2 linked regions of the Stappia indica genome follow. The protein of the gene in region 1 interacts with the protein of each later gene in a pairwise test. Links are inferred from orthologs where the notes say so. Each region holds a gene or a part of one and is shown on either strand. Other genes may lie near its edges.

Evidence for each region.
Region 2: the proteins of GH266_RS13060 (region 1) and grxD interact in binary tests that used the Escherichia coli proteins (3 or more experiments, as listed by UniProt). The link is inferred for Stappia indica from one-to-one orthologs.

Annotation. Positions count from the first base shown.
Region 1 is NZ_CP046908.1:2,772,088-2,775,168, reverse strand. Bases 314-3,081 are described here. They hold GH266_RS13060 (BolA family protein), read left to right. Parts: upstream 314-1,430; coding sequence 1,431-1,733; downstream 1,734-3,081. Other genes in these bases: GH266_RS13055 (HlyC/CorC family transporter), read right to left, coding at 1,774-3,081; GH266_RS13065 (DnaJ domain-containing protein), read right to left, coding at 670-1,296; cobS (cobaltochelatase subunit CobS), read right to left, coding at 314-374. Also shown: more of cobS, read right to left, coding at 1-313. UniProt on the Escherichia coli protein: Transcriptional regulator that plays an important role in general stress response. Has many effects on cell morphology, cell growth and cell division. Acts by regulating the transcription of many genes, including dacA (PBP-5), dacC (PBP-6), ampC and mreB.
Region 2 is NZ_CP046908.1:1,186,104-1,189,410, forward strand. What follows is about bases 1-2,994. They hold grxD (Grx4 family monothiol glutaredoxin), read left to right. Parts: upstream 1-1,328; coding sequence 1,329-1,661; downstream 1,662-2,994. Other genes in these bases: purL (phosphoribosylformylglycinamidine synthase subunit PurL), read left to right, coding at 1-947; GH266_RS05715 (BolA family protein), read left to right, coding at 1,026-1,259; GH266_RS05725 (antitermination protein), read left to right, coding at 1,861-2,145; GH266_RS05730 (Hsp70 family protein), read right to left, coding at 2,161-2,994. Outside these bases: more of GH266_RS05730, read right to left, coding at 2,995-3,307. UniProt on the Escherichia coli protein: Monothiol glutaredoxin involved in the biogenesis of iron-sulfur clusters.

The sequences.
Region 1 (3,081 bases):
TCCCGGAACTCGGTGACCTGGCGGCCCTCCTTGAGGACGATGGCGTCCTTGCCGACCAGGTCGATCCGCGAGATGTGGCTGTCCAGGTTGACGCGCACGCAGGGCCAGTTCAGCCGCGCGGCGACCTGCTCGATATGGGTCGACTTGCCGGTGCCGTGATAGCCGGTGACCATGACGCGGCGATTGTGGGCGAAGCCGGCGAGGATCGCCAGGGTGGTCTGCCGGTCGAAGAGGTAATCGGGATCGAGATCGGGCGTGTGGGCGGTCGGTTCCTTGTAGGCGGGAACCGTCAGGTCGCTGTCGATGCCGAAGGTCTCGCGCACGGACACGGTGGTGTCCGGCAGGTTTTCGACGGGCAGGGTCTTGTCAGTCATCTTTCCTCCGCTGGCCCGCCGCCGGCGGGATCCGCGATGTCGTGCAAAGCGCCGCGCGTGTCGCCACGGCGCGAAATTCGAACCAGACCCTATTGCCAGAGCCTCGTTCGGCCAAGTGAAAACGCCTCGTCGCTGGCGGCGCTGGCGCGAATTGCGCCGGGAAAGGAGCTCCCTGCGACGGGAGACCGCAGGCCGGCCACTGCCGGACACGATCCTCAAACACGGGAGACCTACGATTTCATAGCCGATCCGGACCAACTGGCAAGCCTGCTTAAGGACAAGGCCGCCTCCAGTTTCAGCAGAAGCCGGCCTTTTTCAGCAGCGAGTAGGCGTTGATGATCTCGCGCAGCCTGTCTTCCAGCGACCGGTCGCCGCCATTGGCATCGGGATGCAGCCGCTTCACCAGCTCCTTGTAGCGGCCCTTGATCTCGGCGTCGCGGGCATGATGCGGCAGGCCGAGCGTGTCGAAGGCGCGCGCCTCCAGCTGTTTCAGCTTGGGCGCGCGGGCGCCGCTTCCTTCCGTCCGGCCGCCGCGGCCGGCGCGCTTGCGCGCCTCCGCACGGGCCTTGGCCGCCTGGCGCGGGTCGACATCCGACCAGGCCTGGGCGCTTTCGCCGGCCGCCTTGGCGTTGACGCCCATCTTCCACGTGGGGCGATGACCGGTCAGGGCATCACGCTGGTAGGCGCGCGTCTCGTCGTCGTCCATGCCGGCGAAATAGTTGTAGGACTTGTTGTAGTCCCGCACATGGGCGAGGCAGAAATGATGATACTCGCCGTCGGCATGGCGCCCCTTCGGCGCCCTGTGGGTGCCGGGCTCGTCGCAGCCTTCCCAGTCGCAGGTCCGCTCGCACACGAACTCCTCCTCCGCAGCGCGGCTGCGCTTCGTGCTGATGCGAATGCGGTCGAAGATGTCCGAAGCCAACGGTCCTGGTCCAGTTTCCGTGATCTGCGGGGCGGGAATGCGCGGCTCTTGCCGCGGCGATCCGCATAAATAGGGGGAGGGGGCCACCTTCGGCAAGGTCTTGACGGCGGCGAAAAGTCTGTCACATGGAAGGCATGAGCATCCGGGACCTGATCGAACAGCGCCTGCGCGAGGCTTTTGCCCCGCAGAGCCTCGAGGTGATCGACGAATCCGAGCGGCACCGCGGACATGGCGGCTGGCGCGAGGGCGGCGAGACCCATTTCCGAATTCGCATGGTGGCGGAAGCGCTTGCCGGCCAGAGCCGCGTCGCGCGCCACCGGGCGGTCAACGACTGTCTGAAGCCTGCCTTCGACGCCGGGCTTCATGCGTTGGCGATCGAGGTGCGCACGCCCGACGAGCGCGACCCGCGCGGCGGCGGGCCTGCGTCCATCGCCTAACAATACCTAAGATCGCCCGAGTTCCGGCCAGTTCGCCCGGTCAGCCCGGCTGGACCGTGGGAGCCGGGGCCTGCGCAGTCAGGGCCGCCTGGCCGGCGAACACCGCCTTGACCGAGCCGGCGACTTCCTTCGAAAGCGGCGTGATCTTCAGGCGCGTGACGCGGTTCTTCTCGCGCTTCAGCACCGTGAACCGGTAGCCGTGGAAGGTGAAGGCCTGCCGCTCGTCCGGGATCATGCGTGCCTCGTGGATCACCAGGCCGGCGATGGTCGTGGCCTCGTCGTCCGGCAGGCGCCAGTCGACCGCGCGGTTGAGATCGCGGATCGGAACCCCGCCGTCGACGATGATCGACCCGTCGGGCTGCGGGCGGACGCCGGCAAGTTCCACGTCGTGCTCGTCCGAGATCTCGCCGACGATCTCTTCCAGGATGTCTTCCAGCGTCACCAGGCCCATCACCTCGCCATACTCGTCGATGACGAGGGCGAAGTGCGCCTTGCGCTTGAGGAAGGCATTGAGCTGGTCCTGCAGGCTGGTCGTGTCCGGCACGAACCAGGGCGGGGAGACGATCTGCTCGATATCGATGCTCGAGGCGTCGCCGCCGGCGGCTGCCAGCGCGCGCAGCAGGTCCTTGGCATGCAGCACGCCGATATAGTTGTCGGTCTGCCCGCGCCACAGCGGCAGGCGGGTGTGCGGGCTCGCCAGCGCGTCCTGGATCAGCCTGTCGACCGGCTCGTCCGCGTTCAGCGTGTTCATCTTGGTGCGGTGGACCATGACGTCCGACACTTCCAGGTCGGCGAGGTCGAGCAGGCCGCCGATGCGATCGCGCTCGGCCTTCACCAGACCGCCCTCCAGATGCTGCAAGTCGACGGTGCCGCGCAGCTCCTCATGGGCGGACAGGACGTTGCGGTTTTCCGACACGTCGACGCCGAACAGGCGCAGCAGGGCGCGCACGATCATCTCGACAGCGCTGACCACAGGGCCGAAGACGATCACGACGATGCGCACCACCGGGGAGACGGCGATGGCGAAGCTGTCCGGATTGGAGATCGCCCAGGTCTTCGGCAGCACCTCGGAAAAGATCAGCACGAGGGCGGTCATCACCAGAGTCGCATAGACGACGCCGGCATCGCCGAACAGGCTCAGCAGCACGCTGGTGGCGAGCGCCGAGGCGAGAATGTTGACCAGATTGTTGCCGAGCAGAAGCGCACCGATCAGCCGCTCGCGGACCATGATCAGGCGGCTGACGACGGCCGCGCGTCGGTCTCCGGTCTTTTCCAGCTGCAGCATGCGCGCCCGCGAGGCGGCGGTCAGCGCGGTCTCCGAGCCGGAGAAGAAACCCGACATGACCAG
Region 2 (3,307 bases), 1.6 Mb from region 1 along the record:
GGGTCTACGAGCAGTACGACACGCTGGTGCAGGGCAACACACTCGCCTCTCCGGGGGGCGATGCCGGCATCATCCGCGTCGGCACCGAGGGCAAGGCGCTGGCCTTCACCGTCGACGTGACGCCGCGCTACGTGGAGGCGGATCCCTTCGAGGGCGGCAAGCAGGCCATCGCAGAATGCTGGCGCAACCTGACGGCCGTCGGCGCCGAGCCGCTGGCCGCGACCGACAACCTGAACTTCGGCAATCCAGAGCGGCCCGAGATCATGGGGCAGCTGGTCGGGGCCATCAAGGGCATCGGCGAAGCCTGCCGCGAGCTCGACTTCCCCATCGTCTCGGGCAACGTCTCGCTCTACAACGAGACCAGCGGCGAGGGCATCCTGCCGACCCCGGCCATCGGCGGCGTCGGCCTGCTGCCCGACCTTGCCCGCCGCGCCGCCGCGGCCTTCGCGAGCGAGGGCGACGTGATCGCGGTGATCGGCGGCCACGGCACGCATCTGGGCCAGAGCGCCTATCTGCGCGATATCCTGGGCCGCGAGGAAGGCGCACCGCCCCCGGTGGATCTGGCCGCAGAGCGCCGCCGCGGCGACTTCGTGCGCGAGCTGATCCGCTCGGGCCGCGTCACCGCCGTCCACGACATCTCCTCCGGCGGCCTTGCCGTGGCGCTGGCCGAGATGGCCATGGCAGGGGCTAAGGGCGCGCGGGTCAAGGTGCCCGCCCCGGCCCATGCCGCGCTCTTCGGCGAGGACCAGGGCCGCTACGTGCTGACGTTCAGCGCCGACGAGGCCGCCTCCGTGCTGGAGGACGCGCTGGATGAAGGTCTCGAGATCGTCGAGATCGGCCGGGTCGAAGGCAGCGATTTGACGGTTGAGGACATCCTCACCATATCCGTTGCAAAGCTGCGCGAGACCCACGAGACTTGGTTCCCGCAGTACATGACGGGCGCCTGAGCGCTCGTCCTCAAACTTTCAGGGCATCGGGGCAGGCCGCCGGCAAGGGCCGCCCCGGAGAGGGAAGGACGGAACGCAATGGCAATGCAGGCGCGCGAGATCGAGGCTCTCATCAAGGAAGCCTTGCCCGATGCGCAGGTTGAAATCCGCGATCTCGCCGGCGACGGCGACCATTACGCCGCGGTGGTGATCTCCTCGGCATTCCAGGGCAAGACCCGGGTGCAGCAGCACCAGATGGTCTACCAGGCGCTCAAGGGCAACATGGGCGGGGAGCTGCACGCGCTCGCCCTGCAGACCAGCGCTCCCGAGTGATCCGCAACCAGGGCACCGGGCAATCCACGGTCGCCGGACCTTGACCCGGCAGAACGAAAGGACAGTGACATGAGCATTCAGCAGTGGATCAAGAACGAAGTCGACACCAACGATGTCGTGCTGTTCATGAAGGGAACCCCGACCTTCCCGCAGTGCGGGTTCTCCGGTCAGGTGGTGCAGATCCTCGACTACGTCGGCGTGCCCTACAAGGGCATCAACGTGCTGGAAGACGACGAGCTGCGCCAGGGGATCAAGGAGTTCTCCCAGTGGCCGACCATCCCGCAGCTCTACGTAAAGGGCGAGTTCGTCGGCGGCTGCGACATCGTGCGCGAGATGTTCCAGAACCAGGAACTGCAGTCGCATTTCGCTGAAAAGGGCATCTCGACCCGCCAGTCGGCCTGATCAAACAAGTTAATAAATGGTTAATAAAGGGCGGATCGAAGTCGATTCGCCCTTTCTTTTTGCAAAATTTGTCGACTAGGCAAAATTTGCCGAATCACTCACGATGAATGCCAGATGAACACGCATTTCAGGCTAGGATCAGTGAAAGGGTGCTAGTCCTCGGTTGTACAGGGGTTCCCGTCACCGAAAGGAACGACAGATGCGGATCGCAAAGCTTGCCGTTGCCGGTATTGCCCTCAGCCTGGGCCTCGGTCTTGCGACCGTAGCGCAGGAATCGGATGCAGGGCTCCGCCGCATCTCCTGCGTCAACCTCACCGTCTTCGCCCCGTCCGCCAGCGGTCTCAGCGACGCCGACACCTGCCGCGCCCATGGCGGGCTTGCGGCAAAGGGCGCGGCGGAAGCCTCCGCCGCCCTCGTCATCCTGGTGCGCAACCAGCCCGCCGGCTTCGACCGCGGGCTGACCATGGCCAGCAACGGATCGTAGCCGCTTCCCCGCAGCTCAGCCCGATCCGTATTTCCGCGCAGCGTCGAGGGCAAGTCCCGCCCCGACGCTGCCGAAGACGTCGCCCTGCACCACCCTTGCGCCCGGCAGCAGGCCGGTCAGCCGCTGCCGCACGAAGGGCACGGAGGCCGAGCCGCCGGTCAGGAACACCGACGAGATCTCCCCCGCCGCAACGCCCGCATCCGCCAGACAGGCCGACAGCGCCCCTTCCACGCCCGCGACCGCCTGGCCGATGGCCTCGATCAGGTCGGAGCGCGACACGTCGACATCGAGCGCGCCGCCGCGCAGCGGAAACGCAAGGCGGTAGAGCTCCTCGTGCGACAAGGCGATCTTCGCCGCCTCGACGGCGCCGGCCAGCGCATGGCCCTGCCGCTCCGACACCACCGACATCAGCCGGTCGACCAGCTCCGGCCGGGCCGCATCCTGCCGCAGGTCCTTCAGCCGCGTGTCGATCTGCGGGGCGTAGAGGAAGTTGATCCGGTGCCACGTGGCGAGCTCGAAATAGGCCCAGTTCGGCAGGTCGCGGCGCGGATCGCGCGAGGGCGTACGGTAGCCGAGCTCCGGCATCACCCGGGAAAGGCTGAGCAGCCGGTCGAAATCCGTGCCGCCGATATGGATGCCGGTGCTGGCGAGAATGTCCTCGCGCCGGTCCGTCTTCGCCCGCCGCTCCGGCGACACGCGCACCACCGCGAAATCCGAGGTGCCGCCGCCAAGGTCGACGATCACCGCCAGTTCCTCGCGGCTCACCGCGCGTTCGTAGTCGAGCGCGGCGGCAATCGGCTCGAACTGGAAGGCGACGGAGGAAAAGCCGGCCTTGCGGGCAATCGCTTCCAGCTCCGCCTCGGCCCGCCGGTCGGCCTCGTCGTTCTCGTCGACGAAACGCACGGGGCGGCCCAGCACCACCTCCTCGAAGGCGTGACCGGCGGCCTGCTCGGCCCGGTGCTTCACCTGCGACAGGTAGAGGCCGATGATCTCGCCGAAGGTCCAGCGCTGCGCCCGGATCGTCGTCTTCTCGGACATGGTGCTGGAGCCGAGGACGCTCTTCAGCGCCCGCATCAAGCGCCCCTCGATGCCTTCCACATAGGTGGCGACCGCATCGCGGCCGAAGCGCACATGCGAATCCTCGAAGGAAAAGAAGATCGTG